DNA from 2 places in the Caulobacter sp. Root1472 genome. Region 1 is predicted to be linked to the other one. Evidence: riboswitches for the same ligand, from Rfam matches in the RefSeq annotation. Region 1 holds a riboswitch; the other holds the start of a gene.
What was found. A riboswitch is a leader RNA that binds a small molecule or an ion and turns the genes downstream of it on or off. The one in region 1 is predicted to bind glycine.
Positions count from the first base shown of each region.

Region 2: it holds a riboswitch for glycine, as region 1 does, so the genes downstream of both, gcvT (glycine cleavage system aminomethyltransferase GcvT) here and ASD47_RS02290 (TonB-dependent receptor) in region 1, are expected to answer to the same signal.

Region 1 covers NZ_LMFX01000001.1:558,890-564,628, forward strand. Annotated here, with positions in the region: gene purM (phosphoribosylformylglycinamidine cyclo-ligase) at 1-762, shown strand, start outside; partial or broken gene ASD47_RS27355 (hypothetical protein) at 766-878, shown strand; gene purN (phosphoribosylglycinamide formyltransferase) at 897-1,478, shown strand; gene ASD47_RS02285 (hypothetical protein) at 1,524-2,573, shown strand; glycine riboswitch at 2,742-2,830, shown strand; gene ASD47_RS02290 (TonB-dependent receptor) at 3,216-5,606, shown strand; gene ASD47_RS02295 (dipeptidase) at 5,678-5,739, shown strand, end outside.
Region 2 covers NZ_LMFX01000016.1:71,786-77,524, reverse strand. Annotated here, with positions in the region: gene gcvPB (aminomethyl-transferring glycine dehydrogenase subunit GcvPB) at 1-533, opposite strand, end outside; gene gcvPA (aminomethyl-transferring glycine dehydrogenase subunit GcvPA) at 530-1,876, opposite strand; gene gcvH (glycine cleavage system protein GcvH) at 2,017-2,382, opposite strand; gene gcvT (glycine cleavage system aminomethyltransferase GcvT) at 2,407-3,534, opposite strand; glycine riboswitch at 3,685-3,775, opposite strand; gene argS (arginine--tRNA ligase) at 3,829-5,661, opposite strand; gene ASD47_RS26650 (hypothetical protein) at 5,658-5,739, opposite strand, start outside.

The DNA.
Region 1 (5,739 bases):
GTGGCCATGTGCGTCAACGACCTGCTGGCCCAGGGCGCCGAGCCCTTGCTGTTCCTCGACTATTTCGCCACGGGCAAGCTGGACGTGGCGACCGCCACCAGCGTGGTGGCCGGCATCGCCGACGGCTGCAAGCTGGCCGGCGCGGCCCTGGTCGGCGGCGAGACGGCCGAGATGCCGGGCATGTACGGCGACGGCGAATACGACCTGGCCGGCTTCTCGGTCGGGGCGGTCGAGCGCGACGGCGTGCTGCCCAAGCTGGACCGCCAGCGGGCCGGCGACCTGATCATCGGCGTCGGCTCGTCGGGCCCGCACTCCAACGGCTACAGCCTGGTGCGCCGGGTGGTCGAGCGCTCGGGCCTGGCCTGGGACGCCCCGGCCCCGTTCGCGGAAGGCGTGACCCTGGCGCAGGCTCTGATGGCCCCGACCCGCATCTACGTGAAGTCGATCCTGCCCCTGCTGCAGTCGGGCCGCGTCAAGGGCGGCGCCCACATCACCGGCGGCGGCCTGATCGAGAACCCGCCCCGCTGCATCGCCGAGGGCCTGGTGCCCGAGTTCGACTGGAACGCCTGGCCCCTGCCCCCGGTCTTCGACTGGCTGCAGCGCGAGGGCGGCATCAGCGACCACGAGCTGCGCCGCACGTTCAACTGCGGCGTCGGCTTCATCCTGGTGGTCGCGGCGTCCGACGCCGAGCCGGTGCTGGCCGCCCTGCTGAACGCTGGCGAGGACGCGTTCATCTGCGGGCAGCTGGTCCAGGCGGCCTAGGTCGTGCGTGAAATCCTCGTCCTTCGACAGGCTCAGGATGAGGATTTCAATTCAGGCTCCAAGCAGCCGGCATCTCCCGTAGCCCTCATCCTGAGCTTGTCGAAGGACGAGGGCGGCCCCACGGAGCCATCCGCGTGACACACAAGACCAAGGTCGCCGTCCTGATCTCCGGCCGGGGCTCCAACATGGAGGCCCTGGTCCGGGCCGCCCAGGATCCCGCCTGCCCGTTCGAGATCGCCCTGGTGCTGTCCAACAAGCCCGAGGCGGGCGGCCTGATCACCGCCGCCGCGGCTGGCGTCGAGGCCCTGGCCGTGGACCAGAAGCCCTACGGCAAGGACCGCGAGGCGCACGAGCGCGCCATCGACGCCGCCTTGCGCGAACGCGGGATCCAGGTGGTGGCCCTGGCCGGCTACATGCGCATCCTGACGCCGTTCCTGGTCAATGCCTGGGAAGGCCGGATGCTGAACATCCACCCGTCCCTGCTGCCCGCCTATCCGGGCCTGGACACCCACGGCCGCGCGCTGAGCGCCGGCGAGGTCGAGGCCGGCTGCACCGTCCACCTGGTCACCGCCGGCGTCGACGAAGGCCCGATCCTGGGCCAGGCCCGCGTGCCGATCCTGCCGGGCGACACCGACCACATGCTGAGCGACCGCGTGCTGGAGCAGGAGCACCAGCTGTATCCGGCGACCCTGGCCGCGTTCGTGCGCGGGCTCTGATATTCGGGCTTCATCGGTCGCCGTTGCGTGGCTAGGTTGCGCATCATGAAGCGTGACCATTTACTGCCGCTGGGTCTCCGGCAGAGCCTGTCGGCGTTCGGAGAGCGTTTAGTCTCGGGTCCGGCGCCCGATGGCGCGATCCTGGAACGGATCCTGACAGACATCGAGGACTTGCCGGCCGACGCCGTCTCGCGCGCGGCGCATGAGATCAACGCCGGAGTGCGGCTCGGCTGGGTTCGTCCCGCGCCAAGAAAGCGGGGCGTCCTGGATCTGTTTCTGGGCGCCCCGGTGGGGCCACCGTCGGAACGCGAGCTGATGACCGCCGATCCGCGCTACGCCCGGCTTTTTCTCTTTCATTCCGACGGGCGGATTCGCGAGGCGGCGCTGGACGCCCTGGTCGAGCCGCCCGCCACGCCCTTTGCCTTCGCAGCGATCGCGCTTCGGCTCAACGACTGGGCCGAGCCGGTCCGGGCCGCCGCCGTCCGCTGCGCCGAACGGCTCTTTCCCCTCGCCTCTCCCGAGTTGACGGCTCGAACCGCGATCGACCTGGTCGACAAGGCCTTCCGTTGGCGAAGGTGGGGGCAAGAGCGCCAGGCGCTGGACGCGGTCTTCGCCAACCCCGCGGTGGCTGCCCATGTCGCGCCCCTATTCCTGACAGGCGCAAATGGGCCTCTCGCGACCCGGTTGCGACAACTGCTGCGTTATCCTGGATTCGATCGAGGCCTGGCTGAACTCGCCCGTGACGCGGTGCAGCCGTCAGTCCGGGCGACGGCGCTGAAATGCCTGATCGAGCGCAAGGTCCATTGGCCCGTCGGACACGGGTGGAAGTGGATCGACAAGGCCTATGGCCTGCGCCGGCGCGTCGTTTTGACCGAAAGCCGTGAACTGGCCACCGATCAGGATCCCGAGGCGCTAATTCGACAGGGGCTTGTCGATCGCTCCGCCGTCGTGCGCCGGGTTGCGGCCGACGCGCTGATCGAGCACCGCGCCTCGGTCCGAGACCTGGATCAACTGATCGCCCACATGACCGCCGACCGCAGTCCATCGATCCGCGAGCGCGCCGACTATATGATCCGCCACCCTCTCGGAACCTGACCACTTTCAGGAACTCCAGCGCACCCCGACTTGCACGAGGGCGAACAAAGCTCGCCTTGGACGCCGCGAAAAGCAGCGCGGGTTGCGATTCAAAACGGCGCCCCGCCGTCTGGCGCGCATGCGCCGCCGTCCCGAATTGACGCAAACTCGGTTGCGGATCCTTCTGTAGGCGCTCTCGCGGGAGAGACCGGGCCTGGCCCGGCGCTGAAGGCGAAACCGCCCCGGAAACGCTCAAGCAAAAGGACCGCGACGGCCTCGAAACGCTGGAAAGCAGGGCGCGTCTGCGTGCGCCCTCGCCGAAGGAGCAAGGCGATCCTGCATCGCTGAATCTCTCAGGCGCCAAGGACAGCGGGGGTGCGGAAGGCGGGCCACGACGGTCCGTCGCGACACCTCTCGGCTGCCCATGACCTGAAACAGACGTCCCGACGTTCCATTTCGAAAAAAGCGCGCACCACCTCAACACGATGACCCTCAGGGTTTTCGTGAGATCCTCATTGGCAAATACAATATGTAATATTTCCGATGTTCATAATTTAGACATGAGTGCGCATCACCTGGACTCGCTTTTATATTGTCGCCGCAAACAGCTTTTCTGAATTTACCGCGATAGACGAACCGTCGAGCTTTCTCCCGTCAAAAAGATTGGGGATAGTCATGACGAACACGCGTCCTTCGCCGGCCTTGCGCCGCTTCCGGGCTCTGCTGCTGGCCGCTTCGGTGCTGGGCGGCGCGACGCCCGCCCTGGCTCAGGAGGCCGACAAGGCCTCGACGGTCGATGAACTGGTGGTGACGGGGGCCCGGGTGTCGGAGGCCAGCGTCGCCATCGGCACCGACCACGCCACCGCCACGGTGTCGATCACCCGCGAGGCTCTGCTGTCGGCCCCGGCCGGCGTCACCGGCCTGAAGATGCTGGAGTCCCTGCCCGGCTTCAACGTCCAGGCCAACGACGCCCTGGGCATGTACGAGTTCGGCAATTCGGTCTCGGTGCGAGCCTTCAACTTCCAGCAGATCGGCTTCCTGCTGGACAATATCCCGATGGGCCGCAGCGACCAGTTCGGCGGCAGCCCGATCTATCGCTATGTGGACAACGAGAACCTGCTGCGGGTGACCGCCTCGGCCGGGGCCGGCGACGTCGCCCTGCCCAGCTACGCCTCGCTGGGCCCGATCGTCGACTACTTCACCCAGAAGCCGGCCGAGACCGCCGGCGGCTCGGTCAGCCAGACCCTGGGCAGCGACAGCCTACGCCGCACCTTCCTGCGCCTGGAGACCGGCGAGCACGGGGGCTTCTCGGCCTATGCCAGCGCCTCGATCATCAAGGGCGACCTGTGGCGCGGTCCGGGCACGATCGACCGCAAGCACTATGAGGGCAAGATCAACTACGCCCTGCCCAACGGCGGAAACATCAGCTTCCAGACCGTGCACAACGACTATTTCGACTATGACAGCCCGTCGATCACCAAGGCCCAGTACGCCGGAACGGCCGGCGACGTGTTCGGCCGCAAGGGCCGCGACTTCGCCTATCTCGGCCACGTGCCGCTCTCGACGCCGTTCGGCACGGCGGCCACGGATTCCAGCCTGCCGCAGACCACGGCCGGCGTGCCCTATTCCAACAGCAACTACGCCCAGTACTACAAGTTCGCGGTCAACAGCCGGCAGGACCACCTCTACGGCCTGACCCTGAACACCCCCGTCACCGACGCGATCGACGTCACCGCCACCGGCTATTACGAGGACAAGGAAGGCTATGGCGTCTCGCCCGAGGCCTACGCCACCTCGCTGGCCAGCTACAACGCCGAGCGCCTGATCGTCACCGGCCTGACCGCGCCCCGGGGTCTGCAGTACGGCCTGTCGGGCATCGACGGCACCCGCAAGGGCGTCACCGGCAAGGTCGCCTGGCGCGCCGGCTTCAACAAGCTGGAGGCCGGCCTCTGGCTGGAGGACGACGACTATCATCGCACCCAGGCGCGCTACAACGTGCAGGACGGCAATCCGGACGGCGCGCCGCTGTTCAACGAGCCCGTCCACCGGCAGCGCAACTATGTCTCGACCCGGCAGACCACGCAGTTTTTCCTGAAGGACACCCTGAGCCTGGTCGACGACAAGTTGAAGGTCGAGTTGGGCTTCAAGGCCACCGACATCGACTACAAGATCAGCGGCTATCGCAATCCGGCCGACTACATCAACAGCCGCCAGCCGACGCTGAAGGCCAACTGGAAGGACGATTTCCTGCCGCAGGTCGGCGTGGTCTATAACGTGAGCAGCCGCGACCAGATCTTCTCGTCCTATTCGGAGAACATGGCCCTGCCGCGCGGCGCCGACGACGTGTTCTCGGCCGCCAGCCCGGCCGTGACCGGCCCCAGGCCCGAGACCTCGACCAACCTCGAGCTGGGCTACCGCGCCAACCGGCCGACCTTCAACGCCTCGGTGGTGGTCTACAAGACCGAGTTCAAGAACCGCCTGCAGGCCTTCGCGGCCCTGGTGCCGGGCGGCGGCGGCACGACCGAGACCTTCTACCAGAACGTCGGAGCGGTGAAGGCCTCGGGCGCCGAGTTCAGCGGCCAGTGGAAGCCGGGCCTGCTGGGCGGCAAGATCTATTTCAACGCCAACGCCTCGTACAACAAGTCGGAGTTCCAGGACGACATCGCCAACTTCACCCTGACCCCGACGCCGGCGGCGCTGAAGATCGCCGGCAACGCGGTGCCCGACTTCCCCGAATGGCTGTTCCAGGGCGGGGTGACCGTCGAACCGACCGACGGGGTGGTGTTCAACGTCTCGGCCCGCCACATCGACGACCGCTATACCAACTTCACCAATAGCGAGACGACCAAGGGCTATACGATCGTCAACGCCTATCTCGACCTGGGCGACGGGTTCGGAGCCGGGCCGTTCGAGCAGATCAAGGCCCGGGTCAATGTCGATAACATCTTCGACAAGGACTATCTGGGCACGATCAACACCACGGTGAACACCCCGGCCAGCTTCCGGCCCGGCTCGCACCGGACGATCCAGTTCACCCTGTCCGCCGACTTCTAGGCCCACGTTCCGGCCGGTCTCGCCCTTGAGCAAAGGGGGCGGGACCGGCCGGACAGCGTTCGAGTGCATCCATGACCCGATCCATCCTGCTGGCCGCCGTCTCGGCCCTCGCTCTCGCCACCAACGCCCTCGC
Region 2 (5,739 bases), on a different contig from region 1:
CGGATGGCCAGCAGGCCGCACAGCTCGCCGTGGGCGCCGGCTTTCGGCGACAGGGCCACGGCCGGCATGCCCGTCAGGGTCTTCAGCCAGTGCGCCAGGCGTTCCATCAGCTCGATCGCGCCCTGCACCGTCGACTGCGGCTGCAGCGGGTGGATATCGGAGAAGCCCGGGAGGCGCGCCATCTTCTCGTTCAGGCGCGGGTTGTGCTTCATCGTGCACGACCCCAGCGGATAGAGCGCCAGGTCGATGGCGTGGTTCTTCTGGCTCAGGCGCACATAGTGGCGCACGGCTTCGGGCTCCGACAGGCCCGGCAGGCCGATCGGAGCCTTGCGGACCAGGTCGCCCAGGTCGTCGGCCGCAGGCGCGTCGGGCAGGTCGACGCCGGTCTTGTCCCAGGCGTTCAGTTCGAAGATCAGCGCCTCGTCCTGCAGCAGGCCGCGGGCCCCGGTCAGGGTCGGGTGGACGTAGTCGTTGATGTCAGCGCCTTGCGGGGCTTCTGGACGGGTGGGCCGTCCGACGGTGTTCATGCTCATTGGTCCAGCACCTTGGTCAGGGCCTTGGCGAAGAAGGTGATGTCGCTGTCCGGCGTCGTCTCGGTGGCGGCCACCAGCAGGACGTCGTCGAAGCCGGCGGTCGGGTCGAGGCGCGAGAACGGCACGCCGGCGATCACGCCGTTGGCGGCGAGGGTCTCGGTCAGTTCGGCGGCGTTGGCCGGGACCTTGATCGCGAACTCGTTGAAGAAGCGCGGCGTCAGGACCTCGACCCCGGGCACGGCGGCCAGGGCGTCGCGCAGCTTCACGGCCTTCTGATGGTTGACCAGGGCCAGGCGGCGCAGGCCCTTCTCGCCCAGCAGGCTCATGTGGATGCTGAAGGCCAGGGCGCACAGGCCGCTGTTGGTGCAGATGTTCGACGTGGCCTTGTCGCGGCGGATGTGCTGCTCGCGGGTCGACAGGGTCAGGACGAAGCCGCGGCGGCCGTCGGCGTCGACGGTCTCGCCGCACAGCCGGCCCGGGGCCTGGCGGACGTATTTTTCCTTGCAGGCGAACAGGCCGACATAGGGGCCGCCGAAGTTCAGGCCATTGCCGATCGACTGGCCCTCGGCCACGACGATGTCGGCGCCCATCTCGCCGGGCGACTTCAGCAGGCCGTACGAGACCGCCTCGGTGGTGACCACGATCAGCAGGGCGCCGGCGGCCTGGGCGGCGGCGGCGATCTTGCTGACGTCGGTGGCCGTGCCGAACACGTTGGGGGTCTGGACGACCACGCAGGCGGTGTCGGCGTCGATGGCGGCGATCACCGCGTCCTCGGCGTCGATGGCCGGCGCCAGTCGTTCGGTGGCGACGCCGGCCGCGTGGGCCAGGGTCTCGACCGTGCCGACATAGTGCGGGTGCACGCCGCCCGACAGCACCGCCTTGCTGCGGCGGGTGACCCGCGTGGCCATCATCACCGCCTCGGCCGTGGCGGTAGAGCCGTCATAGAGCGAGGCGTTGGCCACCTCCATGCCGGTCAGGGCCGCGACCTGGGTCTGGAACTCGAACAGCACCTGCAGCGTGCCCTGGGCGATCTCGGGCTGGTAGGGCGTGTAGCTGGTCAGGAATTCCGAGCGCTGGATGATGTGGTCGACGCTGGCCGGCACATGGTGGCGATAGGCCCCCGCCCCCACGAAGAACGGGCCCTCCGACGCCGAGCGGTTGCGGCGCGACAAGGCCAGCATCTCGCGCTCGACCTCCAGCTCGCCGGCGTGGAGCGGCAGGTCGACCACGCCCGTGCGACGGGCGACGGCGGGCACGTCGACGAACAGGTCGTCGATCGACTCCGCGCCGATGACGCCGAGCATGTCGGCGCGATCCTGAGGTGTGAGGGGGAGGTAGCGCATGAGACGGTGGCTTTCTTGGACCGCCCTCGTCCTTCGAGGCCGCTTCGCGGCGCCTCAGGATGAGGACTACTGAGATCGCAGTCGAACCTCATCCTGGGGCGCCCGCCCAGCGGGCCTCGAAGGACGAGGTTCGTGGCAGGCTAAAGGGTCGAGAGGAACGCTTCGTACGCGTCGCGGTCCATCAGGGCGTCGACCTCGGCGGGGTTCGAGAGCTTGATCTTAGCGAACCAGCCGCCGGTTTCCGGCAGGGCGTTGACGGTCTCGGGGCTGTCGGAAAGCTCGCCGTTGGCCTGGACCACCTCGCCCGACACCGGGGCGTAGACGTCGGAGGCGGCCTTGACGCTCTCGACCACCGCCAGGGCTTCGCCCTGCTTGACGGTCTTGCCGACGTCCGGGGTCTCGACGAACACCACGTCGCCCAACTGTTCGGCGGCATAGGCGGTGATGCCGACCGTGGCGATGTCGCCGGCGACTTCGACCCACTCGTGGTCCTTGGTGAACTTCATGGTCTGGGCCCTTTGTGTCTGGAGCTAGATCTTGCGCACGTAGCGGGTCGGGACGAACGGCGAGGCCACGACCTCGGCCGCCTGCGGCTTGCCTCGGACGATGACTTTCAGCGTCGAACCGACCACCGCCAGGGCGGGGGGGACGAAGCCGATGGCGATGGCGCCGCCGAAGCTGGGCCCGAAGCCGCCGCTGGTGACCTTGCCGACGACGTTACCCGCCTCATCGGCGATCTCCGCGCCTTCGCGGGCCGGGGCGCCTTCCAGCACCTTGAGGTTCACGCGTACGCGCTTGAGGTCGCCGGCCAGTTCCTTGAGGATCCGGTCCGCGCCCGGGAAGTCGGCGGCCTCGCGGCGGCTCTTGCCGACGGCGAACGGCATGCCGGCCTCGATCGGCGAGACCGTCTCGTCCATGTCGTGACCGTACAGCGGCAGGCCGGCCTCCAGGCGCAGGCTGTCGCGGGCGCCCAGGCCGATGGCCTTGACCCGCTCGTCGGCCAGCAGGGTGTTCCAGATCCGCTCGGCCTCACCGGCCGGTACGGAAATCTCGTAGCCGTCCTCGCCGGTATAGCCCGAGCGCGAGATGATGGCGTCGGTCCCGAAGGCGGTCAGGGCGGCGGTGTCCATGAACACCATGCTCGCCGCTTCCGGCACGTGGGCGGCCAGCACGGCGGCGGCCTCGGGGCCCTGCAGGGCCAGCAGCGCGCGGTCCTCCAGGCGCTCCACAGTGGCCTCGCCCTCCAGTGCCTTGGCGATGATGGCGTAGTCGTTGTCCTTGCAGGCGCCGTTGACGACGATGAACAGGCCGTCGTCGTCGGGGCGGGCGGTCATCAGGTCGTCGATCACCCCGCCCTGCTCGTTCAGCAGCACGGCGTAGCGCTGCTTGCCGGGCTTGAGGCCCTGATAGTCGGCCGAGACCAGCTTCTCGAAGCTCTTGGCCGGGTTCTCGCCGCGCAGCCGGGCCTGGCCCATGTGCGAGACGTCGAACAGGCCCGCATGCTCGCGGGTCCACAGGTGCTCCTTCAGCACCCCGTCCTTGTACTGCACCGGCATGTGGTAGCCGGCGAACGGCACCATGCGCGCGCCGGCCGCGACATGCGCGTCGTACAGCGGGGTCTTGTTGAGGTCTTCAGTGGACACGCTCTGGGCTCCAATCGGGGTCGGCGACGCCGCCCGGCTTTCGCCAGGTGGTCTCGCCCCCGCTGTCCCTTTGACCTGAGAGATTCCGGCCATGTCCGCTCGAAAGCGACGGGGCCTTGCTCCTTCGGCGGGCAATCGTTCCCGATTGCCTCTTTCCAGCGTTCCTAAACCCGCGCGGTCCTTTTGCCTGAGCGTTTCCGGGGCGGTTGCGCCTTCGGCCTCGGGACAGAATCCCGATGTCTCCCGCGAGGGTCGAGGCGTGTTTGGGCGACGACGCTTTCGGAGTCAACCGAAGAGCGCCGTCGCGCCCTACATCCGCTCCGGCGCTTCGATGCCCAGCAGGTCCAGCGCCAGTTCCAACTGCTTCAGCGTCGTCTGCGCCAAGGCCAGGCGCGAGGCCCGGACGGACGGCTCGTCGGCGCTCAGGATCGGGCAAGCGGCGTAGAACTTCGAGAAGGTCTGGGCCAGCTTGTAGGCGTGCTCGGCGATGAAGTTGGGGGCCTTCTTGTCGTAGGCCTCCGACAGTGCGCCCTCGAACGCGTCCAGCAGCAGGGTCAGGTCGCGCTCGGCCGGCTCGCCGACCACGATCGGGCCGGAGGCGACGTTCTGCTCGGTCGCCTTGCGCAGGATGCTCTTGATGCGCACCGACTGGTACAGCAGGTAGGGCCCGGTCTTGCCCTCGAAGCTGGTGAAGCGGTCGAGATCGAAGACGTAGGACGTGCCGCGGAAGTTCTGCAGGTCGGCGAACTTCAGGGCCGCGATCCCCACCTTGTGGGCGATGTCCTCGAAGACCTCGGGCGTAAGATCGGCGCCGAGGCCGGCCTCGCGCAGCCGTTCGCGGGCCTTCTCGCGCGCCATCTCGATCAGGTCGTGCAGCTTCAGAACCCCGCCGGCGCGGGTCTTGAACGGCTTGCCGTCGGCCCCGTTCATGGTGCCGAAGCCGATGTGCTCCAGCCCGCCCGGCTCGGCGTAACCGGCCAGGTAGGCGGCGCGGAACACCTGCTCGAAGTGGTCGGCCTGGCGCTGGTCGACGCAATAGAGGACCAGATGCGGATCGAACGACTGGCGGCGGTCCAGGATCGTGGCCAGGTCGGTCGTGCCGTACATGGCCGAGCCTTCCGACGACACCACCAGCAGCGGGTCGGGACTCTCGACCTCGACCACCGAACCGTCGGGCAGCTTCTTCTTCTTGGTCTCGCCCGGACGGGCGACGCGGACGATCCGGGCGCCCTGGTCGTCGACCAGCAGGCCCTTGGCCTCCAGCTCGGCGATCATCCCCGGGATTAGGTCGTTGGCGTCGCTCTCGCCCTTCCACAGGTCGAAATCGACGCCCAGTGCATGGAATTCGCGCTCCAGCGCCACGCGGCTGACCTCGACGAAGCGGGTCCAGATCGCGCGATAGGCGTCGGCTCCGCCCTGCAGCAGGGCCGTGGCCCGGCGAGCGCGGTCGCGGAACGCGTCATCGGTCTTGGCCTGGGCGGCGGCCAGCGGATAGGCGCGGTCCAGATCCTCAAGGCCCAGGTCGCGCAATTGCAGATGGACCTGAGCGCTCGCTTCATCGCCGACGAACTGGCCCGTGGCTTCGGATATCCAACTGTCGAACAGGCCGCGCTCGTCGCCGACCGAGACGATCAGCAGGCCCATCTGGAAGCCCCAGTCGCCGAAGTGGGCGTCGCCCAGCACCTGGTCGCCGCGGAAGCGGTACAGGCGCTTGATCGACTCGCCGATGATCGAGGCGCGCAGGTGGCCCACGTGCATCGGCTTGGCGACGTTGGGGCCGGCGTAGTCGACCAGCACCCGGCGCGGCGCGGGCAGAGGCTCGGCCCCGGCGCGCGGGTCGGCGGCGATCTCGCGGGCCCGGACCGACAGGGCCTCGTCGCTGACGCGCATGTTGATGAAGCCGGCGCCGGCGATCTCGACCGAGGCCAGGCGCGGGTCGGTCTTCAGGACCTCGACGACCTGCTCGGCGATCTCGCGCGGATTGCGCTTGGCGCTCTTGGCGGCCGCCAGGGCCCCGTTGCATTGGAAGTCGGCCAGGTCGGGCCGGTCGGACGCGGTGACGCGACCGAAGTCGGGAGACAGTCCGGCGGCCTGGAAGGCGGCCGCGGCCGCCTCGCTCAGGGACCGCTTCAAATCACTCATGGCTTGGCGACGTTTCCAGGTTGGGTCTGGGCTTGCTGGGTCTGGCCGGCGTTGACGCGGAAGCGCTTGCCGTCACGG